Regions from separate parts of the Marinomonas sp. PE14-40 genome, predicted to be linked through region 1. Evidence: predicted binding sites of a transcription regulator. Region 1 holds the regulator's gene; each other region holds the start of a gene.
The links. The regulator sigma-54, encoded in region 1, starts transcription at its own class of promoters, with help from an activator protein. The targets are predictions, from matches to a motif close to TGGCACNNNNNTTGCTNT.

Region 1 (7,710 bases):
TCATAGGCGTTTTAATTAGATGCTATTAAGTGTTGATTATGAAATAAAAAGCGCTTTTTTAAGCGCTTTTTTATTTCTATTAATAGCTAAATCCCTGGTAGGAATTAGGCTAATCCAAGTTTTTTATCTTGAATTTCCCTTAATAGCTTAAATAGCTTTTTACGGTTTGTTGTTTTGCCGCTTTGGCTTACTTCTTTTTGAGCTTGTCTAATGAGTTGTCTGAAGTGTTGAATATCAATGTCTGGGTTTTCATTTAAATATTCTTGGAGAACACTTTGGCTGTTCTCACCAATCAAGGCATCACGTAAGTTTTCAAGTTGATGAAACATTTTATTGTGAGCGGCTGACGTTGTATCAAATAACTCGATGCGAGCGGCAATCTTCTCGTGATCCTCTGTTCGCATAATACGTCCGATATATTGCATATGACGGCGCATAGCTTCATGTTTTTTGATGCGATCAGCTTCAGCGAGAGCGTCTCTTAATGTGTCAGACATCTCAACTTTTTTCTGTTGTGCTTTGCTTAAACCTAACAGTTTTTTGCCCAAAGCTTGTAAGGCTTCCATTTCACGCTTTATTTGGGTTTTGCTGATAAAGTTTTCGTCGTCTTCTAATTGTTCAAAATCTGTCATGTGAGCCTAAATAAGAAAGATAGTTGCTAGCCCTAAAAAGGATAAAAAACCGACTACGTCAGTGACTGTAGTGAGTATTACGTTACCCGCAAGTGCAGGGTCTATGCCCAAACGCTTTAATGTAATAGGGAGGAGTGTGCCGACTAGTGCGGCAAACAGTAAATTTATGATTAATGCGCCCGCTATGATATAGGCAATCTCAATGTTGTCAAACCAATATGCGGTTAAAGCGCCAACAACGATTGCCCATAAAATACCATTTAAAAAGCCGACGACAATTTCTCGGTTTAAAAGCCACCGTGTGTTAGCGGCGCCAATGTGGCCTAGTGCTATCCCCCTTATGACTAATGTTAGTACTTGAGAGCCTGCTATACCGCCCATACTTGCAACAATAGGCATAAGAATGGCGAGGGCTACAACTTGATCTATGGTGTTTTGAAAAAGCCCAATAACATAAGACGCAATAAAAGCAGTAATCAAATTGATGCCTAACCAAACGGCACGGCGCTTAGAGGTTTGCATAATGGGAGCAAAAGTATCTTCATCGTCATCAAGGCCGGCCATGCTTAACATCGAGTGCTCTGCCTCATCTCGAATGACGTCGACCACATCATCGATTGTAATACGACCTAGCAGTTTACCTGATGCTTCATCAATGACAGGTGCTGATACTAGATCCATCTTCTCAAACAGTTGAGCGACTTCACTTGCTGGTGCGTCAGCTTCGATGACAGTTGTTTCTGTTTCCATGATTTCTCGTACGCTCGCATCTGGGTCTGCAACGAGAAGTTTAGTAAGAGGGAGTGTACCTAAAAACCTATCAGAGCGACTGACGACTAATAGGCTGTCAGTCATGTCGGGTAGGCTTGCGTGTCGTCTTAAGAAACGAAATGCGATATCTATTGTAATATTTGGTCTAACAGTAATGGTATCGGTATTCATTAAGCCGCCAGCAGAGTCTTCTGGGTAGCTTAATAGGGATTCGACTCTTGATCTGTCCTGAGCTGTCATTGATGCTAGTACTTCAGCAACGACTGTCTCAGGTAGGTTTTGAAGTATGTCTGCTAAATCATCACTTTCTAACTGCTCAGTCACTGCGACCAGCTGCTCAGTATCCATTTCCTTTAAAAATTGGACGCTGATATCTTCGCTTAGATACTGGAGTATCTCGCCTTCATTCTTTTGTTCAATGAGGTCCCATAAAAGACGTCTTTCTTTCGGGGGTGAGGATTCTAGGAGGCGAGCGACGTCTTGCGCAGGTAAGGCGCCATTAAGTAAGTACTTAATTTGCATTGTGCCACCTGACTCAAGTGAGTCGGTGACCGTTTGCAAGTGTTGTTGCGTATCCTGTTCAACCATTTTCTATAGGCTTTATTCTTCTTCGTCAAAACGATTGTTGATAAGGGTGGTAATGGCGTCAAGCGCAGCGGCTTCATCTTCACCATTAGTTTTAATGATGATGTTAGTGCCTTTGGATGCAGCGAGCATCATCATTGCCATAATGCTTTTACCATCAACATTGCGTCCTTCTTTGTCTATCGTAATATCACAAGAAAATCGTGATGTGGTTTCTACTAGTTTGCCTGCGGCTCTAGCATGTAAACCTAGTTTGTTAATGATTGTGATCTCTTGCTCTAACATGTTGATCCCTATAACAATGATTTGAATGTATCGTAAAGTGCCTGGTTTGAATTTGCTTGTCTTAAAGACTCAAGTTTTTCAGGAGACTGAGCAAACTCTGCGATTTGACCTAATGTCGTAAGGTGGTGATCGCATTCTTGTGGCGGCACAATTAAAGCAAATATTAGATCGACTTTCTTACGATCTATAGCGTCAAAATCAATCGCTTTTTCTAGGGAGATAACAACCATGGCGGTATGGTTTGCTTCTTCTAGGCGACAGTGAGGTACTGCGATGCCTTGTCCTACACCAGTGCTTCCTAGCTTCTCACGAGCAAGCAAAGCATCAAAAACAGCTTCTTTATCGCAATGAAGTCTATCGGCTACCAGATTAGCAATATTCTCAAGTGTTCTTTTCTTACTTGTTGTTGCAAGGTTTGCTATTACTAGCTCTGGTTTTAAAATGTTAGTTAATGACACTTTCAATTCCGCTTTATATTAGTCTTTTTCGTTCATTTGAAGGGGGGATGTTCATTGCTTCACGGTATTTAGCAACGGTTCTCCTTGCCACTTGTATGCCTTGATCTGCCAATGCCGTTGCAAGCTTGTTGTCGCTTAAGGGTTTTTTGGCGGGTTCATCTGTAATGAGTTTTTTGATCATGGCTCGGATTGCTGTTGAAGAACATTCTCCTCCAGAGTCAGTGCTTACATGACTTGAGAAGAAGTATTTCAATTCAAAGATACCTCTTGGGGTATGCATATACTTCTGGGTAGTAACGCGTGAAATGGTGGATTCATGCATGCCAACTTCTTCAGCAACATCATGCAGTACCATCGGTTTCATTGCTTCTTCACCTAACTCAAAAAAATCAATTTGCTTTTCAACAATACAGCTAGCAACTTTGAGTAGGGTTTCGTTACGACTTTGAATGCTTTTCAAAAACCACTTAGCTTCTTGCAGTGAGTTTTTAATGTAATTTACTTCTTCAGTTTTCTTTGAGCTATTAGCAAGTGAAGAGTAGGTCTTATTGATTCTGACAGGAGGTAGAGCGTCGTTGTTGAGTTCTACTTGCCAAATATCATTTCGCTTTCTGACATTCACATCAGGGATAACATAATCGGTATCATCTTGATCTATGAGAGAGCCCGGTCTTGGGTTTAATTGCTGTATTAGCGCAATAACCTCTTTTAGGGCTTCTTCTTTAAGTTTGGTCTTTCTTGATAGTTGAGTGAAGTCTCGGCTACCCAGTAATGCTAGATGTTGGTTTATTAAGTTGTGCGTGCTCTTGTAGAGAGGGTGATCTTTGTAAGCTTGCAACTGTACTAGCAAGCACTCTCTTAAATCGGCAGAGCAAACGCCAACAGGGTCAAAGCACTGTAGTCTATGTTGTACAGCTAATACTTCGTCTTCTTCTAGCTCTTCAAGTTGTGGGGTTAAGCCTTGCCAAATATCATTAATGGTAATGCTTAAATAGCCATCTGGTTGAACGCATTCAATAATAGAATAAGCAATTTCTATGTCACGTTCAGAGAAAGGGGTTAAATTGAGTTGCCATATGAGGTGGTCTTGAATGCTTTCAGAAGGGGCGTTTCGGCTTTCGAAATCAAAGTCATTGTCATAGCTTTGGCCTTCTGATGCGGCAGCTGAGTTCTGATAGGTGTCATCCCAAGAGCTGTCGATGGATAGTTCTTCAGGGATGCTTTCTGTCCATTCGGACTCTACTCGCGCTTCATCATTGTTCTGACTATTTGCGCTAGCTTCATTATCTTTTTTGTCAGTGCTTTCTTCTACATTTGTGTCATTAAAATCATCGTCATCCATCTCTAATAATGGGTTAGATTCTAAGAACTCATGAATTTCTTGTTGTAAGTCCAATGTAGATAATTGCAGTAAACGTATAGCTTGCTGCAATTGAGGGGTCATGGTCAGTTGTTGACCAATTTTTAACTGTAAAGATTGCTTCATAGTGAAACACTTTCTGTAAGAATGATTTGGAACGAGTTATGCATATTACTCCCTTTTTTAGTAAAAGAGAAAGATCTAGAGTCGGAAGTTGTCACCAAGGTAAACTTTTTTCACCTGTTCATTCGAAATGACTTCTTCGGCATTGCCTGAGGCAATAATATGCCCGTTTCCGACTATGTAGGCTTTGTCGCAAATATCTAATGTTTCCCGCACATTGTGGTCTGTGATAAGAACGCCAATGCCACTTTGCTGTAGATGTTTAATGATTTGTTTGATGTCTCCAACAGAGATTGGGTCAACACCTGCAAAGGGTTCGTCAAGCAAGATGAATTTAGGGTTCATAGCAAGGGCGCGTGCAATTTCAACACGTCGTCTTTCGCCCCCAGAGAGAGCCATGCCTAAATTTTTACGAATGTGGGTGATATGGAATTCGTTAAGTAGTTGTTCAAGCTTTTCTTCACGTTCTTGCTTAGAAAGGCTTTTGCGAGTCTCTAAAATGGCCGCTATATTGTTTTCAACAGACATCTTGCGAAAGATAGATGCTTCCTGAGGGAGGTAGCCAATGCCTTTTTGTGCTCTTGCATGCATCGCCAGATGGGTGACAGGTTCGCCATCAATAAATATATCACCTTTATCATTAGCAACCATGCCAACTATCATATAGAAGCAAGTTGTTTTACCTGCTCCGTTTGGGCCTAATAGGCCAACCGCTTGGCCAGATTCAACCGCAATAGATACATCAATAACAACCTGACGTTTTTTATAGCTTTTAGCTAAATTCTTAGCTTCTAAAATCGCCATTAATTAGCCTTAGGTGGAGTGTTGGATTGTGGTTGTAGTGTCATAGAAACACGACCGCTTTTGTTTTTCTTCGCTTCAAATGTGCCTGTAGTCATGTCATAGCGAATGAAGTCTGCGGCGATTTCATCCTCACCACGTTTAATAAAGCCTTCTCCCTCTACTTCTAGAATAGAGGAGCTACTGTCATAGAATATTTTTGTGCCACGGCTAATGATCATATTGCCAGCAGCGTCAACTTGTTGGCTAAAATTTGCAGCTTGATCGTCTGTTCCTTTTGCAAAGATCTTGTCATATTTATTGTTGGATTTTGAGCTGGTAATGGTTAATTTATTTGCGCTAATTAGTATGGTGCCTTGGCTAACTTTTACATTGCCAATATAAATGGCATTGCCTTTTTCATTGTCAATGAAGGCAGAGTCAGCTTCGATTTCAATAGTTTCTTGATAATCTTCAGGTAGTGCGTATCCAGATGTAGTGCTAAAAATACAGCTAACTAAAAATAATAATTTAACGATTTTGTTCATAACTTCCTCGTACAGATCCCTGCATTGTGACCTTGTTTGAACTGGTGAATGCGGTGATAGTGTCTGCTTTAATGTTGCCTTGTGCTGATGTGATGTTTGCTTCACCTAGGCTGGTGATGCTTTGGTCTTTATCTGTATAAATAATAGTGTTGGACGTAATAATGGTCGGTTTTAATTTATTTGATTGATTCGTTATTTTAGCAGAACCGTTTAATAATATATCGCTGCTACTGTCTTTAATTAAACCAGTATCGCTGGATGCCACCCAAACACTGCTTTTTTGAGTTTTGCTTACTGTCGGCTTTATAAGACGTGACTCACCTTGCATTGGGTAGTGCTTAATTTCTTCTGCTAGTAGCTTCTCGGTTAGAACCCCATTTGCATCAAATGTTTTCGTCTCGACACCTTCTAAAAAAAAGTCGGGAGCAGACTCTAATTCACTTTTTTGTACCAAGCTTTGCTTAGGTGTTAGGCCAAACCAGAATGTGAACCCAAATACTAATATGGTGCCCAGCGCAATAGAAACAAGTGTCCACTTCTGTTTCATGATAAATATTTACCTAGCTTGTAAAAATAAACTGATTAAATAAGTAGCATAACTGATGAGTAAGAGAATGCCGATCCATTTTGGGATGCTGGTAGATTTTGTCTTGCGAAAGATAAGGATGCAAAGCGCTAAGAATAATGAGGTGCAGAACATCCACCAATAATCCCTGCTCATGATGTTAGGGTCAATGATTCCTGGTGCAATGATTGCTGGCAAAGGAAGTACGGTTGCTAAGTTGAAGAGATTTGAGCCTAATATGTTGCCTATGGCAATATCATGGTGCCCTTTCAATGCACTTGTTATTGATGCTGCCAGTTCTGGAAGGCTGGTTCCAATCGCTATAATAGTGAGGCCAATAAGAAGTTCACTAACGCCAAAGGCGACGGCTATACCTGTTGCTCCCCAAACAAGAATTTTGGAGCTCAAAATTAAAGCAGCAAGACCAATTACGGCAATGGTTAGGGATTTTGTGACGCTTGAACCGTCATCTTCTGGAAGTTCTTGCGTTAGCTCTTCTTCTAGACTTTTGCTATTTCGTAACAATAAAAATAGCGCGACAAAAAAAGCAATGATCAGAATAATACCGTCCAAAACATCTAGGCTGTTATCTAGCATAAGTAAGCCAGCCAGAATGGTAATACCAAGTAATATAGGTACTTCTTTTGTTGCTAACCCTTCCTTGACTGGAATGGCACTAATAAGGAGAGTAGCACCAAATACTAATGCGACATTTGCAATATTTGAACCCAATACGTTACCGACAGCGATTTCAGGGGCACCATCTAATGCGGCAATTGCGGATACCACCATTTCGGGCGCCGATGTGCCTAAAGCTACCAAAGTAAAGCCAATAACAATTGGGCTGACATTTAGTTTTTCTGCTACCAATGCAGAGTGTTCTATAAACTTGTCGGAGCTAAAAACCAGAAGAATAAGGCCAAAAAATAGGGCAGCAGAAAATAGCAGCATGAGGTAAAACTGACTCGTATGAAAAATGATGCCTCATTTAATGAAGTTTGCTCCATAAATTCAAGACCTTAAATGCCATAAACCACTTAATCTCCTTGTTTTAGTGTTCAATTTATTAAAATCCAGTGTAATATTCACGTTTGGTGATAGAGAACCAGGGAAAACTAATGAGCAATAACTTTGTTGATATTCAGAATATGAGTTTCTATCGTGGTGATAGGGCAATTTATAAAGACATATCGCTACAAATTCCAAAGGGTAAAATTACTGCTGTTATGGGGCCAAGTGGAACAGGGAAAACGACCTTGTTGCGATTAATTGGTGGACAGCTAATGCCTGATGAAGGGAAGGTTCTATTAGATCAACAAAATGTACCGGACTTATCAAGAAAACAATTGTACGAAGCTAGAAAAAAAATCGGCATGTTGTTTCAAAGTGGTGCACTTTTTACTGATATTAGTGTCTTTGATAATGTTGCTTTTCCATTAAGAGAGCACACAAACTTTAGTGAAGATGTGATTCGTGATGTTGTCTTGATGAAATTACAGAGTGTCGGTTTACGTGGTGCGGCTAAATTGATGCCAGCTGAACTTTCTGGTGGTATGGCTAGACGAGCAGCACTTGCTAGGGCGATTGCATTAGACCCACAATT
Region 2 (7,710 bases), 1.4 Mb from region 1:
GTTTGGTCGTCGCCTTACAGATTGATATTCCAATACCTCTCCATCTTTAATGACAGGGCTAGCATAAGCATCAACCCAATAATGATCACCATTTTTACAGCGGTTCTTCACCACCCCCATCCAAGATTTTTGTTCTAAAAGGTGTTGCCACATATCTGTGAAAGCAGCAGAAGGCATATCAGGATGGCGAATAATATTATGCTTCTCACCCACTAGCTCATCCATGCTATAGCCACTGATTTTTTCAAAGTCGGGATTCACGTATTGGATTTTGCTTTTTAGATCTGTGGTTGAAAGTATATTTGCATCCGATGCAAGCTGTTGTTCATTATGAGAACTCATTTTGCCTTCCTTATGAGATAGATCAGAAAGAAAAATATTAAGGCATTAAAAAGCCTCATTATTTGATTAACATCAAACTCACTTGGGAGCTATTGGTTACTTTTTGTCCTTTGTGTAATATTGCGTAACAAGCTTTTTTAGAGCAATACAAAAAAAGCCAAAACAAGATGTTTAGATCAAGTTTTGGCTTTTTAAGTGTAAAGTTGCGACTTTTCTTTAATTAAGGCAGATATACGCCTATCTTTTCATGGCCTTTACCGAGTAAAGAGGCGGCATGTATTTTACTCATTACACCTTTACCACAATAAAGCAGATGTGTTGTCTCTTTATCTAATTCTGACCATTTATTTTCTAGCGCAAAAAACGGAATTTCAATCACTGGTCGGCCACTAACTTTCAATGGTTTCTTCTCAATTTCATCAGGATGGCGAATATCAATAATCACCTCATCCGAAACAGGCACTCGTACAATTGGCACTTCACCTTGATATTGTTTATCAACATCTTCCATCACAGTACGGATAGAAACAGATTTAGCATTTTCAACTGCGGCATCTAAAACAGCAAAATCAAACTTACTTTCTTCATGCTCTATTTTAGGAAGCTTAGCGCGAGTTGTCGGCTTCACCGAAATCACACCACAATACTCAGGAATACTAGCCGCAAAAGCAGCGGTACCAATTTTGGTCGCTTGATCAATAATTTCTTGTTTATTCGTTGTAATAAGTGGACGAATAACGAGTTCATCTGTTACATCATCAATCACTTTTAGATTCACCAAGGTTTGGCTCGATACTTGTGCAACACATTCGCCCGTTACCAGCGCCTTTGCACCAAGATCTTCCATTACCTTACCCGCCGCTCTTAGCATCATGCGTTTTAAAATAACGCCCATCTGCGAGTTATCAACTTTAGTTAGTATTTCACCCACCACATCTTCAAATGGAATAGTGACGAACTTAACCCCAATATTAGAACCGTACTTTTCCCACAGGTACCAAGAAACTTGTTTCACACCTATTTCGTGAGCATCGCCACCTAGGTTAAAAAAGCAGAAATGGGTTTTAAGGCCACGACTCATAGTCATATAAGTGGATACGGTAGAATCATAACCACCCGAAATCAAAGATAATACAGGGTCATGAGAACCAATAGGATAACCACCTAGGCCTTTTACACGCTGCTCAATAATCCAAACTCGATTGTCTCTTATATCAATTGGCACCAGTACTTCAGGATTCTTTAATCTTACCGCTAACGCATTACAACGTGCTTTTAAGGTACCGCCAATTTGGCGCTCTGCATCAACAGAGGTAAAGTCATGTTGACCCACACGCTTTACACGGACTGCAAACACGGCATTTTCGAGTACATCTCCGTATGAGACGATGGCTTCATCAACGATGGCTTCTAACGTCGTGAATTCGAATTCACGCACATATTGGAAGTGTGCAATGCCCGCAATATTCGCTAATCGATGAGTAAACTCATCTCGCAGCTCATCTTTTTCAGATAGCACCTCTATAAAGTCCCAATTTCCTGTTACGACAACATTTTCGTCATGCTCTGTTAACACTTGACGAATATTCTGTCTGAGCTGTTTCACAAAGGTTTTACGGACAGGGCGACTTTTAATAGTGATTTCTGAAAAGAACTTAACAATGAATTTCATGGCTGCTTACGACTGAATAAATAATGTGAACACATTATAAAGAAAAGTCGGAAAAGCAGAAAACTATTTATTTGCACCAATAAGTGACACCACAAATAAAACGCGCACTAAAAAAGAGCATAAAGAGAGATATGATCTATACTTATTTTCCGCATTACGACAGAAATAAATAAATAGCTTCATAACACCTTGTAAAATAAGACTTTAATTATTTTTCAGGTTAGGTGGCACAGAAAATGCTTTATTTCCAATAAGAAACGCTTCATTGTGAAGCACAGCAAAAGTTATGTGAAAATTACTCACGCACTTAGGAATAAACTAAATTACTGGAGAGCTAGTATGTCAAACAAAACTCTGGCATTGATTGCCGAACACGATGCTAAATGGGTAGACCTTCGTTTTACAGATTTTATAGGTAAAGAACATCACGTTTCTATCCCTGCATCTACAGTTGACGAAGAGTTCTTCGAAAATGGACAAATGTTTGACGGTTCTTCCATTTCTGGTTGGAAAGGCATTAACGAATCAGACATGATCATGATGCCTGAAGATGATTCTTGCCTAGTTGATCCTTTCACAGAAGAAGCAACTATCATTGTTCGTTGTACTATTATCGAACCTTCTACAATGCAAGGTTACGATCGTGACCCACGCTCTGTTGCAATCCGCGCAGAAGACTTCCTAAAGTCTACTGGTCTTGGCGACACAGCTTTCTTTGGTCCTGAGCCAGAGTTCTTCATCTTTGACGATGTTAAGTGGAAAACTGACATGTCAGGCTCTATGGTTGAAATCAACTCTGAAGAAGCTGCTTGGGCATCTAACAAGTCTTTCGAAGGCGGTAACATGGGCCACCGCCCACGCGTTAAAGGCGGCTACTTCCCAGTACCACCAGTAGACTCTCACCACGACCTACGTGCTGCTATGTGTGGCGCAATGGAGTCTATGGGTCTTGTTATCGAAGTACATCACCACGAAGTAGCGACAGCGGGTCAAAACGAAATCGGTGTTAAATTCAACACTCTCGTTAAGAAAGCTGACGAAGTACAAGTAATGAAGTACTGCGTACACAATGTTGCTCACGCTTACGGTAAAACAGCGACATTCATGCCAAAACCTATCGTTGGCGATAATGGTTCTGGTATGCACGTACACCAATCTTTCTGGAAAGGCGGCGAGAACCAGTTCTCTGGTGATCAGTATGCAGGTCTTTCTGAGATGGCGCTTTACTACATTGGCGGTATCATCAAACACGCTCGTGCACTAAACGCTTTCACAAACGCTTCAACAAACTCTTACAAGCGTCTTGTTCCAGGCTTCGAAGCACCAGTTATGCTCGCTTACTCAGCTCGTAACCGTTCTGCTTCTATCCGTATTCCTTACGTTGCTAGCCCTAAAGGTAAGCGTATTGAAGCGCGTTTCCCTGATCCAACCGCTAACCCTTACCTAGCTTTCTCTGCAATGTTGATGGCTGGTATCGACGGTATTAAGAACAAGATCCACCCTGGCGATGCTGCTGATAAAGATCTATATGACCTTCCAGCAGAAGAAGCGTTGGCAATCCCAACTGTTGCTTCTAGCCTAGAACAAGCTCTTGAAGCACTTGATAACGATCGTGAGTTCTTGACTCAAGGTGGCGTATTCTCTGACGACATGATCGATGCTTACATCGCTCTTAAATCAGAAGAAGCGCTACAAGTATCTATGACAACTCACCCAGTTGAGTTCGAATTGTACTACAGCCTATAAGACTAAAGCTTGCGGCTTTAAGCTTAATAAAAACCCAGCTTAGGCTGGGTTTTTTTATGCCCCAAAAAAGAGCACACCTCTCGCGCGCACAATAATGGTGCGCTAAAATATCTATATTAATGACACATTATACTGATACGACCCCGTTTTACGCTTTTCTAGTTTTGGTTCGTATCTTGCAGAGTTAAAGGGAAGTAAGAGGATAATAACGTGCATAGTTTACTGATTGATCATTTATCAACCGCCGTGGTAAAGCTAGATAATGAACTGCTTATCGAGTATCTCAACCCTGCAGCAGAAATGCTTTTGGCAGTAAGTCGTCGCCGTGTCTATGGACAGAGTATTGAGAATGTTTTCTTCGAAGATGAAAGCAGTATTTCAGCCCTTCATAATGCAGCAAATACTGGCTACCCATTTACCAAGCGTGAAGCCAGATTAGAAATGCCTAATGGCAAAAAGCTATTCTTGGATTACACGGTTACACCTGTCATGGGTGTACTTAGCAGCACAGAAAGCCTACTGATTGAGCTATATCCTAGAGATAGGATGAAGCGTATCTCCCAAGAAGATGAGTTATTGGTCACTCACCAAACCAGTAAAGAGCTGATTCGAGGTCTCGCCCATGAGATCAAAAATCCACTAGGAGGCATACGTGGTGCGGCTCAGCTTATTAGTCGTAGCTTTAAAGATGAAGGATTAAAAGATTACACCCAAGTCATCATTGAAGAGTCTGACCGCCTTAGAGATTTAGTCGACCGTCTTTTAGGCCCAAGACAGTTACCTAAAATAGAGCTCTTAAATGTCCATAAAGTCATTGAACGGGTAAATCAACTTGTAACGGTTGAAGCCAATGAACAAGTTCGTTTTATTCGAGATTATGACCCAAGTATTCCAGATATTATGGGGGACAGTTCTCAGCTGATCCAAGCCCTTCTAAATGTAGTACGTAATGCCATGCAAGCATTGCTGCAAGATAACTCTCAAGATAATAAAGAAGTACGCATCATGACGCGTGCTTTACGTCAGTTCACCATAGGTTCAAAGCGCCATAAATTAGTTTGTAAAATCAGCGTTATAGATAATGGTCCGGGCATTCCTGAGCCAATTTTAAAAACCCTTTTTTATCCTATGGTCAGTGGCCGCCCAGATGGCACCGGACTTGGCCTATCTATTGCACAATCCATCATAAATCAACACAACGGTCTCATTGAATGTAAGAGTGAGCCTCACCAGACCCTATTTAATATATTGCTGCCCATTGAAAGCGCAAACTGAGGCAAGGAGAAAATTACATGTCACAACAAGATACAGTATGGATAGTCGATGACGACAGATCGATTCGCTGGGTATTAGAGAAAACACTAGAGCAAGAAGGTATCCAAGCTAAGTTATTTGATAACGCAGAGTCACTTATGAATCTGCTAGAGCACGAAAAACCAAGCGTTATCATTAGCGATATCCGTATGCCAGGCATGGACGGTCTTACCTTGCTAACCAAGATACAAGAAGACAACCCTTATTTACCCGTCATCATAATGACAGCGCATTCCGATCTAGATAGTGCTGTGGCCTCTTATCAAGGAGGTGCATTTGAATATTTACCTAAGCCTTTTGATGTAGAAGAAGCCGTTAGCTTAGTAAAGCGCGCGATATTGCATCATCACAAATCTATGCCAAGCATAGAGGAAGAAACGCCAAAAGTTGAAATTGTTGAAAAAGAGATCATAGGTGAAGCGCCTGCCATGCAGGAAGTATTTCGCGCTATTGGTCGATTAGCGAACTCAAATATCACTGTGCTTATCAACGGTGAGTCAGGCACAGGTAAAGAACTGGTTGCCCATGCGCTACATAAACACAGCCCAAGATCTGCCAGCCCATTTATTGCACTTAATATGGCAGCCATTCCTCATGATTTAATTGAATCAGAATTGTTTGGCCACGAAAAAGGCGCTTTTACTGGCGCTAACACCTTAAGGCGAGGCCGTTTTGAACAAGCCAATGGCGGCACATTATTCCTTGATGAAATCGGCGACATGCCGGCTGAGACACAAACTCGTCTTTTACGTGTACTTGCCGATGGTGAGTTTTATCGTGTGGGCGGCCATGTACCCGTTAAAGTTGATGTACGTATTATTGCAGCTACTCACCAAAACCTTGAGAATCAAGTAACAGAGGGGTCATTCCGCGAAGATCTATTTCACCGCCTCAATGTGATTCGTGTACATTTACCCAAATTAGCCGAAAGACGCGAAGACATTCCTCAACTTGCACGCCACTTTTTAAAGCGCGCTGCCGAGGAGCTATCAGTAGAACCCAAAATACTCACCAAGGAAACTGAAGACTACCTTGCTCGTATGGATTGGCCAGGTAATGTGCGCCAATTAGAAAACACCTGTCGCTGGCTAATTGTGATGGCATCAGGTCGCGAGGTTTTGGTGCAAGATTTACCGCCAGAATTACTTGAAACGACACCAAGTGAAAATAATTACGCTAGCTGGGAAGACGGCCTTAAAACTTGGGTAGATAATGCGCTTGCTCAAGGTCAAAAAGCCATTTTAGATGATGCTGTGCCTAAATTTGAACGCATTATGATAGAAACAGCTTTAACACATACAGCGGGCCGTCGCCGAGATGCCTCCCTATTATTAGGCTGGGGAAGAAACACCCTAACACGCAAAATTAAAGAGCTAGGCATAGATAGCAGTGAGCAAGAAGAGTGAGCCCTCTTCTTATGATTTACTTAAAAATTCGACCTAAATCAGCTTAATTTTTAATTAGCGTGGAGTTTTCACGAATTCCTTTCATTTATCCTTTAAAAACTTGCTTTCGTACCCACAATAATTTAGTAATGAACTAATGTGGTTATGAAAGCGACGTTATAAGCCTCTATCCGAGACATCAGCTTTTGAGCCACACTACTTCCTGTTAAATAGGTAGGAAGCGATTTATTTTTATAAAAGCAAAATAAGCTGATAGGACAATGAATATGTATCAAACTTTGGAATCAATGGGCGTCACTAGTTTTGACGACATCGAAAAATTTACACTTCGTTATGAAAATGGCTATGACGTTTTAAAAGTTTATTATCGTCGTGAAAAGGGTTCGTTACTTCCAAAAAGCAAGAAATTCAAATTTGGTCGTTCAACAAAAACTGTCCTAGCTGACGGCGGACAACAAACTTATCGTCAAGTACAAGAGCCATCTCTTGTCGTGCTAAGAGCCGTTGAAGAACTAGGTAAAATAGTTGGTAAACAAAAAGAAGATAAGATCACTAAAGCAGAGCTTGTTGAAGAACTTGTACATTTAGAAAAAGTAATGACAAGCAAGATGGCTGAGATCAGAGAAAAAATTGAAACAATGTCTTAAGTAATAGTATTAAGCAAAAATGCTTTAAGTAAGACAAAGATGCTAGCCTCAGAAACGGTTCTGGGGCTTACATCTGTCTCACGTTTTGCGACTCCTCTCTCATTCATATCAGTTTAAAATACCGCACCATGATCATAACGTCTGACCCAATAATTATTGCCGATATACTGAATCAAGGCGGCATTATTGCCTACCCAACTGAGGCAGTTTGGGGGCTTGGCTGTAACCCTCATAATCAAGCATCCGTTATCAAATTGCTCAATATTAAATCTCGCCCTATGCATAAAGGCATGATTCTAGTGGCGGGAGATAAAGCCCATTTAGCACCTTGGTTAGTTCAACTTAGCCCTGAACTACAAACAAAGCTAACAACACACTATTTAAGCCCCACTAGCTGGATAGTGCCAGACCAAGACATTGCACCAACTTGGGTAAGAGGTGAACACCAAAGCATTGCGTTAAGACTGAGCCAACATGAGGGGGTTCAAGCGATTTGCCAAGCTTTTAAAGCCTGTATTGTTTCTACGTCAGCCAATCCTGCGGGGTTAGATCCTGCACTGAGTTTAGAGCAAGTTTTAGCTTA
Region 3 (7,710 bases), 2.0 Mb from region 1:
GGCCGGGCTCTGTAAGCGCCATAGTGCCTGCAAAACGGCCATCCATCATAGGCGGCAAGTAGGTGGTTTTGTGCTCGTCACTAGCAAAGCTACGTACTAGGTTAGCAGCACCAAGGGTTAAAAACGGATATACGGTAGTAGAAGGGTTGGCAGCCGTAATATAGCCCATGGCCGCGCGCAGAATAATCTCTGGCATTTGCGAGCCACCTTCTTCAAAATCATAAGCGGCACCTAAAAAGCCTGCTTCAGCATAAGCATCCCAAGCGGCTTGCGTCTCAGGAATCAGGTGGACTTTCTCTCCATCAAAGCTAGGTTCGTTCTCATCGCCTTTGCTGTTGTGATTAGCAAAGTATTTTTGCGCTATGGTTTTTGCTGTGTCTAATGTGGTGTTAAAGATTTCTCGTGAGTGTTCTTGATATCTAGGTCGTTCCAGTAATGCTTGGGTATCCAGAAATTCGTAGAGTAAAAATTCAATATCACGATCATCGATTAATTTAACGTCAGACATAGCGCTTCCTTTTGAATAGGGTAAATGTGTTTTTGTTATTTTGTTATATTTAACTATTACCTGTCATCATATGACTATCTTAAGGTTTCTGACTAGTAGCAAGCATAAAAAAAGGCCGAATAATCGGCCTTCTTTACACAAACTAGCGGTTTACCTTTGGCTATTCTGCCAATCATCATGGATCCAGACAGGCACATTTTCACTTGGAAGAGGTGCTTTGCCTAGGATCATGTCAGCTGCTTTTTCAGCCACCATGATAGAAGGGCCGTTAAGGTTACCATTCGTGATGGTAGGGAAGATTGAAGAATCTACCACTCTTAGTGAGTTCACACCGCGTACTTCACAATTGGCATTGAGCACTGCCATTGGGTCTGAGTCAGCCCCCATTTTACAGGTACAAGATGGGTGATAAGCACTTTCGACATTCTGTCTAACCCAAGCATCAATTTGCTCATCAGACTCAACTGCCATGCCTGGCTGAATTTCTTCACCACGAAACTCGGTTAGAGAATCCTGCTGAAGGATTTCACGGCTAAGACGGATAGTATCGCGCCAGTCTTGTCTGTCTTGCTCTGTGCTTAAATAGTTAAACACAATGCGAGGTTTGGCTTTAGGGTCGGCATTTTCAATCCAAACCTTACCGCGACTCTCTGGCTTGTTTGGCCCCACATGTACTTGGAAACCATGGCCATCAAACGCAGCTTGACCATCGTAACGCATAGCAGCAGGTAAGAAGTGATATTGAATATTTGGCCATTTAAGACCCGCACGAGAACGGATAAAGGCGCAAGATTCAAAGTGGTTGGTAGAACCCAAACCATCTTTAAATAGAATCCAGCGAGTACCTATCATGCCTTTGCTGATTAAACCTAACTTAGAGTTAAGAGAAACAGGCTGCTTACACTCATATTGGAAGTAAACTTCAAGGTGATCTTGCAGGTTTTCACCCACACCAGGTAGCTCTTTGAAAAGCGGTACACCCGCTTTTTCTAAAACATCTTTTGGACCAATGCCAGACAGTTGTAATAGTTGTGGAGAGCCAATAGAGCCTGCGCTCAAGATGACTTCTTTACTTGCGTTCGCGACTTCGACCTTGCCATTTTTCTCGAATTGAATGCCTGTTGCTGTATCCCCATCAAAGATCACTTTATGGGTCAGTACACCTGTGCGTAGTGTTAGGTTACTACGCTTCATTGCAGTTCTTAAATACGCATTCGAAGTGGATGCACGAACACCGTCTTTTACCGTCATATGCATAGGGCCGAAGCCTTCTTGACGGTAGCCATTGTAATCATCGGTACTGCCATAACCCGCATCAACACCAGCATTGATAAAGGCTTGATAGAGAGGATTCATGCTCATGTTGTTACCATTGTTGGTTCCAACAGGGCCATTGCCACCACGATAAGTGTCAGCTCCTTTCACCCAAGTTTCAGCACGTTTAAAGTAAGGTAAACAGCTCTGGTAATCCCAGCCTTGTGCACCCTGTTCTTGCCACTCGTCAAAATCACACGCATGACCACGAACATACACCATGCCATTGATAGATGAACCACCACCTAATACCTTGCCGCGAGGGCAGTGCATTTCGCGGTTATCAACATCGGGTTCTTTATCCGTATGGAACTGCCATGCATATTTTTCTGTATTCATAGGATAAGAAAGTGCGGTCGGCATCTGGATAAAAATACTTTTATCAGAACCGCCTGCTTCTAGTAGCAGTACCTTATGCTCGCCTGATGCGGTTAACCTGTCTGCTAAGACGCAACCTGCTGAACCTGCACCGACTATGATGTAATCAAATGTTTCGTTTGCCATGCTTTAACCTACTTGCATTCATCCTGTTGAATGAATGCATAATAATTCTTTTGGGACTCGAAAAGAGAGTGGATGTGCTACTTAGTAAGGAGACTCAATGTCTTCTAATGTGACATACACACTCTTAACCTGAGTGTAATGGTGCAGTGTTTCTACGCCATTTTCACGGCCAATCCCTGACTCTTTATAACCACCCACTGGCATTTCTGCAGGTGACGCGCCCCAGTTATTGATCCAGCAGATACCTGCTTCTAGTTGCGCAATAACACGGTGAGCACGGCTAAAGTCTTTGGTAAAGACACCAGCAGCCAAACCATATTTAGTATCGTTGGCACGGGCGATGACTTCGTCTTCGTCTTTAAAAGATAAAACAGACATGACAGGGCCAAAGATCTCGTCTTTAACTTGTGGCATGTCATCTGTGCAATCAACAAATACGGTAGGTGCAACAAAAGCACCTTTATCAAGGCCATTCTCTGTGACTTGATGGCCACCACAAAGCAGGGTTGCGCCAGCATCTTTAGCGGCATCAATAAAACCTAGCACCTTGTGCATGTGATCTTTAGAAATCAAAGCGCCTACCTGAGTATCAAGGTCTTGAGGGTCGCCAATGATCATTTTTTCTGTACGTTCTTTTAGCTCAGCTTTGAACGCTTCCATCATATCTTCGTGAACAAAGACACGGGTACCATTAGTACAGACTTCACCTTGGGTGTAGAAGTTTGCCAACATTGCACCAGAAACAGCCACATCTACCGCGGTATCAGGGAAGATAATCATAGGTGATTTGCCACCTAATTCCATGGTGACCTGCTTCAATGTTTGTGCTGCAGAGGTCATGACTTTTTTACCTGTGCCACATTCACCTGTGAAAGACACTTTCGAAATGCCTGGATGAGCTGTAATAAGTTGCCCTGTTCTAGCATCCCCTTGAAGCACGTTAAATACGCCATCAGGCAAGCCTGCTTGGGTATAGATTTCTGCGAGCTTAAGAGCGGTTAAAGGCGTTTCTTCAGATGGTTTGAAAATCATCGCATTACCTGCAGCAAGAGCTGGGCCTGATTTCCAACAAGCGATTTGAATCGGGTAGTTCCAAGCACCAATGCCGGCACATACACCTAGTGCTTCACGGCGGGTGTAGAAAAAGTTGCCGTCGCCTAGGTCTTGGTATTCACCTTGGATCTTGTCGCAAAGGCCTGCGTAATATTCGATAACATCTGCACCACTTAAAATATCAACACAGTTTGCTTCTTGCATTGGCTTGCCTGTGTCTAGCACTTCTAGCTTAGCCAACTCTTCGTTATTCTCGCGTAACAGTTCAGCAGCACGCTTTAGGATACGGCCACGTTCTACTGCGCTCATCGCCGCCCAAACTTTTTGGCCCGCTTTTGCTGATTCAACAGCCGCTTCAAGCTCCGCAGCTAAAGCAAGTTCGACACTTGCGATAACTTCGCCAGTGGCTGGGTTGATCGTATCGAAGGTTTCGCCACTAGTAGAGGCTTGATACTGACCGTGAATATACTGTTGCTGAGTTGTCATAAAAATCTCCTGACGAAAGCTTGCGAGTCGACAAAAATAGGTTAGATACGTTTTACGTTAGACTATTTTTAAGAAAAATATCTTTTGTTAAACGCTCATTTAATAAAAACATTGTACACGGTTTTTGGCTTTAGGTAAGTCCTGCAAGAAATTCCAGTTTAAATCTTGGTGTTAATAGCTAAGCTTAGGTCGTAATTTTGTCATTCAGATTAACCTTTTAATGGCACAAAAAAACCACCTATTGATATGTCAAAAGGTGGTCTTTATTTATGTCTTCTTAGGCAGCTAAGAGGCAAACGCTCTGGGTTTGATTTTAAGACAGCCAATTTGTGCGTTAGACATTAACAACGCAGTTGGATTCATGGCTGACTTGGCTGGCCACATAACCGTCTGCCTTGTCATCATTAAGCCAGATATTACCATCTATCAGGTAACGAAATTGGTAAGTCTGATCAACGGCTAAATCTATGGTGGAGGCAAAGACGCCTGACTTTTGTTTGCGCATTGGTGTGGCAGCCTCATCCCAATTATTAAACTCACCCACTAGCGTTATGCTTTTCGCATCGGCTACCTGCTCTTTACTCAGGGCGAACTTTACTTTGCAAACAGGCTTACTTTTTAAATATTTTTTTTCAATCATGCTTAACTCCATGTCGTGACAAAACAAGAAATACCTAGATTTTTTACTGCAATTCTCGCGCCAGATAAAGGCAATCCTTATCGATGGTATCTAGTCAATGTGACAGATTAGGGACAATATTATGATAGTGGGGAATTGATAATAGAAAAGCAGCGCTGAGCATTTTTCTTGTTTAAAAGAAATTGCAAAAACTGGGGCAAAAAGACTGAGCTTTGGTTTGATTGCCCACAAATAAGGCAATGAGGACGACAAGTGGAATACTTACCATCCTCTTGAGCTAGCCAATGCAAAGGATTATTAACTGGCTAGTTTGGGTGTTTCAGACCCGTTGAAACGGCCAAGAACAAAGGTGAAGACAGCACCTGTGACAAACATGAGTAATGAGTAACAGGTAGCAGCGATGGCCATTTCCGTGTTCTCTAACAAGGTGAGAGCGATAACTATGGCTAAGGTACCATTTTGAAAACCAACCTCTATGGCAATGGACTTTTGCTGTGCGAAGTTGAGTTTTGCCAGTCTTGCCAAGGTAAAGCCCAATAGCATGCAGATAACATTAAGTAGTAAGGTTGCAAGCCCCATTTGTGCGAAGTAAGTGCCCATATGGTTAATGTTTTTCGCGACAATTCCCGCCACAATTAATAGTAAAAAGGCGACTGAGAATATTTTGACAAACTTTTCAGCGGCTATCGCAAACTTGGGTTTAGCACGATAAATTAGCATGCCTAAACAAATGGGTAATACTGTAATCACAAGCAGTTGAATAACCGTTTTAAGCACAGGTAGGCTGACTTCTTCGCCACTGCCTAACAATAAGTCCATAAAAATAAGTAGCACGAAGGGCACGCTAAAAGGTGCAATCAGACTAACCACAGAAGTGAGTGTAACGGATAAGGCCACATCCCCTTTGGCGAGATAAGTATATAAGTTTGAGGTAGTGCCGCCAGGACATAGAGCCAGAATCATCAAGCCTAATGCTAAAGGGCCTTGGATATTGAGGCTTAGAATAATGAGATAGGCCAGTATGGGGAGCATTAGCATTTGTGCTAACGCGCCTAATAATACGGCCTTGGGTTTTGCGACAACCAGCTTGAAATCAATAGGCTTTAGTGTCAGACCCATACCTAGCATTATGATAAATAGGGCTGCTGGCAGCACGACTTGAATAAGTAAATCCGCTTTCATTTTGTCTCACTTTAATTGTTATTTTTTTCACCAGCTTAAACATTAATAATCCAGCTTCCCAATAAGCTCTGATAATAGCAATTATGTTAAAATCGAATAACTCGACAGTACGTAATGATTTGGTAATTTGCGTCAAGCGATTTGAAGTTATTTTAACCCGATTCAGTCAGTGTTAATCTTATATTAGCTTTTTCTGTTATAGATCAATGTTTCAAAGATAAATTTATCTTATGTTTAAGGCATCTGTTTAGAGGAGATGGTCATGGATCCTGAAAGTATTGCTTATACAGTTGTTGCTGTTTTAATCGTTATTAAGTTGGCTGTTTATGTGGTCTACAAGCGCGTGATCAAAAAGGTTGAGCAAGATGAGCTAGCCCAAGAAAAAAGCCCGACAGAAGATATCGGGCCAACCTAACAGCACAACAGAGGCTTATTTTTCGCCTCTGTACCTCTGATTTTTACTGGCTTTGATCATATTGATATCGACTAACACTAGACCATCAATGCAATAGCCAAATTCAGCGTCCACCCCAAAATCTAAAAACCTCACACCACCTTCTTTGCAAATTTCACTGTATTGCTTATACAGAGTTGGAACGACGGCATTTAAATGCTTGAGCTGCTCTTTTAATGTGGTGAAATCTTCCTTGTAGGATTCACCTTTGAATAACGTATCTATTACGGCCTTATTTTCATGACTAATATGATAAGGCGTAAATGAATGCGCAAGCTTTTCATTATCCATGAAATGGCGTTGATAAAAACTGACGATCAGGTCCTTGGCAAAAGTCGGATAGTGATTGCTTAAACTCACAGGGCCAAACAAATAACGTATATTTGGGTGTTGGTTTAAATAAGCGCCAATGCCATACCAGAGGTAATCTAAACTACGTTTTCCCCAGTATTTAGGTTGTACAAAACTGCGACCCAATTCTATGCCTTGGACAAAATAAGGGGCCATTTTTTTGTCATAGTTGAATAGTTCAGCGCTATATATGCTGTGCTCTAAACCCTCTTCCAAATAACGTGCTGTTTCACCAATGCGGTAAGCTCCAACAATTTCTAATTCCTCATCATCCCATAACACCAAATGTCGGTAGATTTTGTCATAGTCATCTAGGTCGTAGGCTTCGCCTGTACCTTCCCCTACTTGGCGAAAGGATATCTCTCTGAGGCGACCAATTTCTTGCATAGTGGCTGATTGAGAGTGGTAGTCAAAAAGGTAAATGAGTTTGCCATCATTACTTTTTCCTAGCAGTTCAGCCTGCTTTAATTCTTGTTTAATCTGTTGTCTACTTTGAGGGTGAGCGATGGTTTTTTGGGTTTGTAATAAGGGCTTTTTCCCTTTGGCTATACGATATAAATGGCGTTTAACCAGTTTGTTCTTTTCTTTAATTGAGATAGGAAGACCAGCGAGCTGCTGAATCTCAATCGCCTGACCTATCTTAAAGTTGATGCTGCGATTCTCTTGCTTAAACATCTCGTTTGCCAGTTGTATGGTCGATAAAGGTCGATACAGCAAGGAACTGGTATAAAACAAGAATGAGTTACGGCCGCTGATGTGTACCGGCAAGATAGGGCTATTCGTTTTTTGAGCGAGCTTTAAGTAACTCTGGTTCCACTTAGTATCTTGAATGCCTCGACCCGATAAACGTGATACTTCCCCTGCGGGAAACATGATAACGGCTTCGTCATTATGCAGGCTTTGCATTATCTCTTGTATCTGCTTTCTACCCGCTTTGCCTTCCATGTTATTTACAGGTAAAACCAAGGGCTTTAGAGCATCAAACGCGGCTAAGAGGTCATTGGCAATGATTTTAACATCGGGTCTGATTTCGCTAATCAGTTTAACCAACGCGAGCCCATCTAAGGCACCTAATGGGTGGTTCGCTATGATAAGCACTCGACCTGTTGCTGGAATATTTGGTCTATCTAATTGGCTAACTTGATAAGCAAAATTAAAGTGCTCTAGTACCTTATCGATAAACTCAAAACCCGAAGCCTCTTTGTGTTCATCGAGAAA
Region 4 (7,710 bases), 1.3 Mb from region 1:
ATTACCTTCTCATCTGTTTCTAGCGTTCGTCTTTTTTCGATTGTTTCTTGTAAGTTTGTATCTAAATTTCTTAGTAAACTCTGTAGTGCTGTGGCTCTTATTTTTGCATCAGTATGGCTTAGCTCAAGTTCGGCAATAGCGCTTCTCAAGTAACGACGTACGCCATTATTGAGTTTGATTTTTTTGACCAGTTTCTTGGTTAAGTGAGGTAGAGCGGTGGCACTGTCTAATTCAAAATAGTGTTTTTCTTTCCCTATCTTTTGCATTTGGATCAGGTGTTTATCTGACCTAACATAATACAAGCGTCCTTCTAAAAGGGTTTTAAATATAGGGAGAGCGGTTTGGGCTTGGCTGCTTTTAATTTGGTCTAACAGCGGGTTCATTTGTTTTAGTTTTACTTGGGTTAACGCGACAAGTAATTCAGTGTCTGATGTCGCTTTAGCAGATTGGCTATCATTGGCGACGGCATAAACTGAAAAAAAAGCAAAACTAAAACAGGTTATTAAACCGTAAATGAGGTTCTGGAACTGCTTCAAAAAATCACTCCTTTGAAAAAGTGAAGAGAGTAAAAAAGGCCACAAGCCCACCGCAGATGGTGGTTTAAGGGCTTGTGGCTTAAAAAGCATGAATTAGGCGTTAGCCAGCATCATGACTGCTCATGCCTGTTGGTAAATTTATAGTGTCTTACCTGAGCAGGTTTTAGTTTGGACATTGTAATTGCCGCACTTAAGTGGGGCTGTCCAGTCGGAAATTAGATCTTTTGAACCGGGTAAAAAGTCAGACCATGCGTCCCCTGCAACGGTACTGTCTGTTTCCCACACAACCTCAAATTGACCATCATCTTGGATTTCACCAATTAATACTGGTTTGCTCAAATGATGGTTTTTGTTCATTAGCGCAGTCCCCCCAGTTAGGTTACTTGCTTCTTGGCCTATCATGGCTTGTTCAACCGCATTCACATCTGTTGTACCCGCTTCTTTCACGGCATTCGCCCACATGTTAAAGCCAATATAAGTGGCTTCCATTGGGTCGTTGGTGACACGTTCTGGGTTCTTAGTGAAGGCACGCCAAAGCTCGATAAACTCATCGTTAGAATCTGTCTCGACACTTTGGAAGTAGTTCCAAGCGGCTAGGTGTCCTACTAATGGTGTGGTATCCAAGCCAGAAAGCTCTTCCTCACCCACTGAGAATGCCACTACTGGAATGTCTTCTGAGTTAAGGCCCTGATTACCTAGTTCTTTATAGAAAGGGAGGTTGGCATCGCCATTGATAGTAGAGACAACCGCGGTTTTCTTACCTTGGCTACCAAACTTCTTAATATCAGACACGATCGACTGCCAATCAGAGTGACCAAATGGCGTGTAGTTGATCATGATGTCTTCTTTGGCAACCCCAAGGCTAGTCAAATAAGCTTCTAGTATTTTGTTCGTGGTTCTTGGGTAAACGTAATCGGTACCAGCTAATACCCAACGCTCAACTTCCAATTCATCTTTCAAGTAGTTAACGGCTGGAATAGCTTGCTGGTTCGGTGATGCGCCTGTGTAAAATACATTTTTAGAGGACTCTTCCCCTTCGTATTGAACCGGGTAAAACATCAGACCATTTAGCTCTTCGATAACAGGTAATACGGATTTTCGAGAAACGGATGTCCAGCCACCAAAGATGACATCCACTTCAGCTTCTGTGAGAAGCTCGCGTGCTTTCTCCGCGAATAAAGGCCAATTTGAAGCCGGATCTACCACCACAGCTTCAAGCTTCTTACCCAATAAACCGCCTTTTTTATTTTGCTCTTCTACCATCATGAGCACTGTGTCTTTCAGTGTGGTTTCACTGATAGCCATGGTGCCAGATAAGGAGTGAAGTACGCCGACCTTGATGGTATCGCTTGCTAATGCATTGATCGAAAAAACACTAGAAGCAACTAAGGTTAAACTTGTGATTAGGTTTTTAACTTGCATGAGTAATACGTCCTAAGTAATTAAAAGGAAAAGAAAAACTACGTTTTAAAGCTAATAGAAGAGAGGTTAAAGCCCACCCATGAAAGCTGGGCTTTAACTTTTGTGCTTTTGTGAAGAGTGACCCTAATGAGGCAAGGTCACTCTAAACACATGTTGAGACTTAACTTGAGAAGCGATTAGTTCTTTGTGAACTCTGGGTAAGCTTCCATACCACATTCAGATAGATCAACACCTTCGTATTCTTCTTCCTCTGTGACACGGACACCGATAACCGCTTTGATGACGAACCAAACTACTAGGCTAGTACCAAATACCCAAGTGAAGATAGTGGCTGCACCAATTAGCTGAGCACCAAAGGTAACGCCGTCGTTTGTTAGAGGCACTGCTAGAAGACCCCAAAGACCTGCTACACCATGAACTGAGATAGCACCAACTGGATCATCAATTTTCAGCTTATCTAGTGTCAGAATAGAGACAACAACAATCAAACCACCGACTGCACCAATCAAGGTTGCACCGAGTGCTGTAGGAGTATCAGGACCGGCTGTGATAGCAACTAGGCCTGCTAATGCACCGTTTAACAGCATGGTTAAATCCGCTTTGCCGAATAAAATACGTGCTAGTAACATGGCTGCAACAGCGCCACCAGCAGCCGCTGTGTTGGTATTAAGGAAAACCATGGCAACAGAGTTTGCACTCGCAATATCGCCAAGCTTAAGTACAGAACCACCGTTAAAGCCGAACCAACCCATCCATAGGATGAATGTACCTAGTGTTGCAAGCGGTAGGTTCGCACCAGGAATCGCTCGTACTTCACCTTTAGGACCATACTTACCTTTACGAGCGCCTAGTACCAATACACCCGCTAATGCTGCTGCAGCACCTGCCATGTGTACAATGCCTGAGCCTGCAAAGTCAGTGAAGCCGATGTCGCCAAGGCTATAAAGGCCGAATACAGAACCGCCACCCCAAGTCCAGTTACCTTCCATAGGGTAGATAACACCTGTCATAACAACAGCGAAAGCTAGGAATGCCCAAAGCTTCATACGTTCAGCCACAGCACCAGAGACAATCGACATAGCTGTTGCAACGAATACGACTTGGAAGAAGAAGTCAGAAGCGCCTGAGTAGATAGAGCCGCCTTCAAAGCCATCTTCACGGCCTGAGAAGTCACCGAGTGTGGCATCTACATCTACATTTTGAATACCTGATAAGAATATGTCGCCGCCGTACATGATTGCGTAACCGCAAACGAGGTACATGATGCAAGAGATAGCAAATAACGCGACGTTTTTAGTAAGAATTTCTGTGGTGTTTTTTGAGCGGACTAGGCCTGCTTCTAACATGGCAAAGCCTGCTGCCATCCACATAACGAGTGCACCACAGACTAAAAAGTAAAAAGTGTCCATGGCATATTGTAAATGAAATATTTGATCTTGCATGTTTTGCCCCCCTAAAGGCTAATATAAGACTGCTAAAGATTATGCGCGGCGGTTTAAACCGCTTCTTCGCCAGTTTCGCCAGTACGAATACGGACAGCTTGTTCTAGATTGACAATGAAGATTTTGCCGTCACCAATCTTGCCTGTATTAGCTGCATTGGTGATGGATTCAACAACTTGATCGACGATGTCGTCTGAAATCGCGAGTTCGATTTTTACCTTAGGTAGGAAGTCCACAACATACTCTGCACCTCGGTACAATTCAGTGTGGCCCTTTTGACGTCCGAAACCTTTTACCTCAGTTACCGTGATACCTTGTACCCCAATATCTGACAAGGCTTCACGAACATCGTCTAACTTAAATGGTTTAATGATGGCGGTGATAAGCTTCATAGCGTCACGCTCCTTTTTATTATTTAAAATTCGATTTGATGACTGAAAATGTTAATGGTCTATATTCAACATGTGTGCCATGTTGAAAAACTTGTTACTTTTCAATCTATTACGAAGTTTTTGCTTTTGGTTGTAGAAAATTATCAAAACTTTATTGGGGTTCTTGAGTGTTATAGGGGCGTTTAAAAAAAGCGCTGCGCTAATCTGGTGCTAAGAGTTATTTAGTATTTTAAAAATGCTTTAAAAATAGGGGTAACTTTATGAAAAGCATCAGAATATTGAGATATGCACACTTATTGGGCAGTGTTTAATAAGAGGATAAAGTGACGTTAACTTGGGAATAAGTGGTAAACTTATGCACATATACTTAGCACAAGAAAAAAACGCTTGTGTATAACCAGCTTGAACAATTAAAGGTATGAAGGAGAAGATCGTGATTGATGATTTTATTAAGCAAGTAGGAAATACCCTAGGGGAAACTGCTGCACAACTTAGCAAATTACCGAGCAAAGAAATTCAAGCTCAAGTACAGCAACTTGCGAAATCAACCTTAGATAAGATGGATCTTGTTTCCCGTGAAGATTTCGAAATCCAAGCGGCAATGTTGGCTAAATATAGAGAGCGCGTGATTGAGCTAGAAGAAAGAATGCAAAAGTTAGAACAACAGCTGCAAGAAAAGTAATAGATTAAGATCGATAAAAAAAGTGATCTTAGAGGTCTCAAGATCACTTTTTAAAAATATTGTATATAGCTTGGGGAGATTAAAGCAGGTTCTGAATTGAACGGTAAATTTCCATGGCTTCAGCTCGAGTGTAATTACCGGCTGCCGCATTTCTTCCGATTGTACTTGTTACTCGGATCGCCTCGTCAGAAGGCTCGCTGTCACTCTCTTTGCCATCTAACAAACTAATGTCATCCTGCTTATTTTGCTCACGCATCTGCATGAACTTAGCTTTATCTGACAAAGACACTTCGTCACGATTTGCTTGGCCAATACCATAAGCAACCTTCTCGTTCGACTGCTGTCTAGGCGAGAAATATTGATTCATAGAGCTTGATGAAGAGTTAATTTCCATAACGCAACCTCAGGATACACCCTTTAAGTATCGAACCTAATTGACTAAAAAACAACCAAAGAATGTCGATTAATAGTCTATTTTGGTTAAAAAACAAGCAAAAAAGCCTGTCTTAGCCAAAAAAATACCGATATAAATAAAGCATATCGGTATTTTTAGTCGCCAGACTTAAGCCGTAAAATTGGTTTAAACGGCTTGTTCTTGTTTTATAGGGAGTTATTCAGCTAACAGCATTTGTATCGCCGCTTCATACTCTGCCACCCTCGCTTCTTGGAAACCGACGTGCTGGGCTCTTAAGCGACCTTCTTTGTCAATTAAATAGCTGGTGGGCATACCTATTACGTTAAAGGCATCAGGTAATTGGGCATTTTCATCAAGCAAAACGGGGAAGTTCGCGGGGATTTTCGTCAAGAACTCAAGTGCTAACTCAGGGCGTAAATCTAGATTAATCGCGACGACTTCAAAACCTTTATCCTGATATTTTGCCTGCATTTCGTTCATCCAAGGAAAAGACGCACGACAAGGCCCACACCAAGATGCCCAGAAATCGACCAGTAAGGTCTTACCTTTATAGTCAGTTAAACGCATGCTTGTTTCAGTCAGTTTTGCGTCGGTCACTAAAGGTAAAGATACCTCAGCTTTAGGTGTCATTGGGGCGTCTGCTGCTGCAAAAACATCTGCTTGTGTAGGGTTAGCTTGAATGAGCATGAGAAGCAGCAAAGAAGATGAAGATAATTGCGTAAAACGGGCACGCATCTTAGTGATTAAAATCATAAATACTCATTTGAGGTTGGTTAATTTACTAGAGGTTTTAAATCGCCTCTGTCATCTGCATGACACTTATTTAACTATGATCAAGAATTATAAAATTAGTGCCCGAAGACTGATATATATTTTATTGACTAAATGGGGTTCTGTTTTAAATTAATCTGTTGAATTTTAAAAACTGAACTAACCTAGGAAAAGAGTATTAAAAAAGCTTATTGATTTAAAAGTTTTATAACCAAAGTCGTTTTTAGGATACTAACCTTTCTATCTGCGTCGATCGAGATCATGGAACTGTAAAAAAATGTAGTGGCGAGACAAGAAATTTACGAAACTATTGATTAGCGTCCTTGCCTTTGTCAGACTTTTTATAACTCAGATAATTACCTGTTATTTAGGTTTTTATATCCGCATTAGTTCACCTGTTAGGATTACTTACTATGGATCATAGGAAGATTAACTTCAGGCCAGCCACGGTCGAAGATGCAGAAAATATTAGTCTCTTAGTGATTCTGTTAACGATTGAATTAAGTGATCTCACTAAAACAAAGCGTATTGATATCAATATAGAAGGTACTTCAAATCGTTGTTACGAAATGATAAAAGCAGGCCAATATTTTGCTATTTTAGGCTTTGTTGATGGGGCTCTTTCAGCTGTTGCTACCCTAAGTGAATCCTACTCTCTCAATGGAGGAGGACAAGTTGGCATGATCCAAGAGTTCTATGTTTCTCCAGTTGTCAGGTCCACCGGAATTGGGGCCAAGTTGATGGAAGAAGTAAAACAATATGGCCATCAAAAAGGTTGGTCTTGTATTGATTTTTCAGCTCCTCGAATCTCAAAATTAAAAGAAAATTTGGGATTTTATGAAGGCGCAGGTTTTGATGTATTACATGCCTATAGAATGCGCCATAAAATTCAGCTCAATGACTCAAACGAGATTTAACTTAACCTTCCCATTTACCTCTAAAGGCATTTAAGTCAGTTTCCTTGTTTAACTAAATCATTTTGATAAACCTGTATGACATTCATTATAGATTTTGTGAATTATGTGGCTAATATTCCATCATATATAATCGCCAGTTATAAAAATAAAGACGATTTCTTTGTGTTATATCAATAAGTTTAATAGCGCTTTGTCGTGGGTTTAGTGGCTTTTGTCGCTATTACAATCAAACAAATCAACTATTTAGTTAAATATTGATAGCGCGGAAATTGATCATGGATATTATTTTAATTGCAGGTAGATAGATGACAGTTCAACCCACCCAAGAATATCGCTTTTCTGAGCAAGATAGGCTTATTTCAGCCACAGATACGAAGGGCAATATCGTTTATTGTAATGATGCTTTTGCGACTGTTAGTGGTTATGAAAGAGAAGAGCTTATTGGCCAACCCCATAACCTTATTCGCCATGCAGATATGCCTAAAGCGGCTTTTGCTGAAATGTGGCGTACGCTAAAAGCGGGAAAAGTCTGGATGGGCTTGGTTAAAAATAAGCGCAAAAATGGCGATTATTATTGGGTAAGTGCCTTTGTTACGCCAGTTTATGACGGTAACAAGGTCGTGGGTTATGAATCTGTTCGAATCAATGCTAGCGAAGCAGAAAAAGCCCGTGCGACTCAAGTTTATAAAAGGTTAAGCCAAGGTAAAGCGGCTCGCAGTCTTTTGCATAGTCTACAAATGGGGCTAGCGAAAAGTTTGCCGATATTAGTACCAGGTTTGGCCAGTGCTGGACTTTTATATATGACTTCAGGCACCAGTGCGGCTGGCATAGCGCTTGGTGGCACCTTGGTGGCGAGTGTTTGGCAAAGGCTTAAGGCTAAGTCTCAGTGGCAACAATTATGTGACATGAACCAAGGTACCTATAGTAATGCTTTGGTGGCACAAACCTACTTTGATGAAAGTGGACATCAAGCCAGAGCCAAACTTGCTTTTGCTTGTGAGATTGCCCGTAATCGCACCTCTCTAACTCGCATAGAAGACTCAGCTGCGGGTTTGGGTAAGATTGCCCATGAAGCGAAAGATCAGGTTAATCAAACCAATGTGGCTATTTATCAGCAAAATACAGCGACTCAA

Region 2: a site for sigma-54 is predicted at 2,240-2,257, ahead of glnA (glutamate--ammonia ligase). Genes of this name have one in related genera too.
Region 3: a site for sigma-54 is predicted at 4,551-4,568, ahead of Q0A08_RS17540 (isoamylase early set domain-containing protein). Genes of this name have one in related genera too.
Region 4: a site for sigma-54 is predicted at 3,855-3,872, ahead of glnK (P-II family nitrogen regulator). Genes of this name have one in related genera too.

The regions. Positions count from the first base shown of each region.
Region 1 is NZ_CP130700.1:1,818,720-1,826,429, reverse strand. It holds gene Q0A08_RS08345 (carbon-nitrogen hydrolase family protein) at 1-19, shown strand, start outside; gene yjgA (ribosome biogenesis factor YjgA) at 105-632, opposite strand; gene mgtE (magnesium transporter) at 639-1,991, opposite strand; gene Q0A08_RS08330 (HPr family phosphocarrier protein) at 2,004-2,273, opposite strand; gene ptsN (PTS IIA-like nitrogen regulatory protein PtsN) at 2,282-2,731, opposite strand; gene Q0A08_RS08320 (RNA polymerase factor sigma-54) at 2,745-4,217, opposite strand; gene lptB (LPS export ABC transporter ATP-binding protein) at 4,293-5,018, opposite strand; gene lptA (lipopolysaccharide transport periplasmic protein LptA) at 5,018-5,542, opposite strand; gene lptC (LPS export ABC transporter periplasmic protein LptC) at 5,526-6,089, opposite strand; gene Q0A08_RS08300 (calcium/sodium antiporter) at 6,099-7,058, opposite strand; gene Q0A08_RS08295 (ATP-binding cassette domain-containing protein) at 7,226-7,710, shown strand, end outside.
Region 2 is NZ_CP130700.1:3,216,751-3,224,460, forward strand. It holds gene Q0A08_RS14930 (methyl-accepting chemotaxis protein) at 1-342, opposite strand, end outside; gene thiI (tRNA uracil 4-sulfurtransferase ThiI) at 563-2,014, opposite strand; gene glnA (glutamate--ammonia ligase) at 2,354-3,760, shown strand; gene glnL (nitrogen regulation protein NR(II)) at 3,971-5,035, shown strand; gene glnG (nitrogen regulation protein NR(I)) at 5,053-6,480, shown strand; gene Q0A08_RS14955 (DUF3461 family protein) at 6,747-7,127, shown strand; gene Q0A08_RS14960 (L-threonylcarbamoyladenylate synthase) at 7,256-7,710, shown strand, end outside.
Region 3 is NZ_CP130700.1:3,788,722-3,796,431, forward strand. It holds gene Q0A08_RS17525 (acyl-CoA dehydrogenase) at 1-508, opposite strand, end outside; gene betA (choline dehydrogenase) at 659-2,326, opposite strand; gene betB (betaine-aldehyde dehydrogenase) at 2,408-3,865, opposite strand; gene Q0A08_RS17540 (isoamylase early set domain-containing protein) at 4,200-4,505, opposite strand; gene Q0A08_RS17545 (bile acid:sodium symporter family protein) at 4,803-5,687, opposite strand; gene Q0A08_RS17550 (hypothetical protein) at 5,950-6,102, shown strand; gene Q0A08_RS17555 (lysophospholipid acyltransferase family protein) at 6,118-7,710, opposite strand, start outside.
Region 4 is NZ_CP130700.1:3,095,292-3,103,001, reverse strand. It holds gene urtB (urea ABC transporter permease subunit UrtB) at 1-536, opposite strand, end outside; gene urtA (urea ABC transporter substrate-binding protein) at 675-1,958, opposite strand; gene Q0A08_RS14400 (ammonium transporter) at 2,135-3,400, opposite strand; gene glnK (P-II family nitrogen regulator) at 3,454-3,792, opposite strand; gene Q0A08_RS14390 (accessory factor UbiK family protein) at 4,226-4,474, shown strand; gene Q0A08_RS14385 (hypothetical protein) at 4,554-4,868, opposite strand; gene Q0A08_RS14380 (TlpA disulfide reductase family protein) at 5,085-5,642, opposite strand; gene Q0A08_RS14375 (GNAT family N-acetyltransferase) at 6,074-6,577, shown strand; gene Q0A08_RS14370 (methyl-accepting chemotaxis protein) at 6,883-7,710, shown strand, end outside.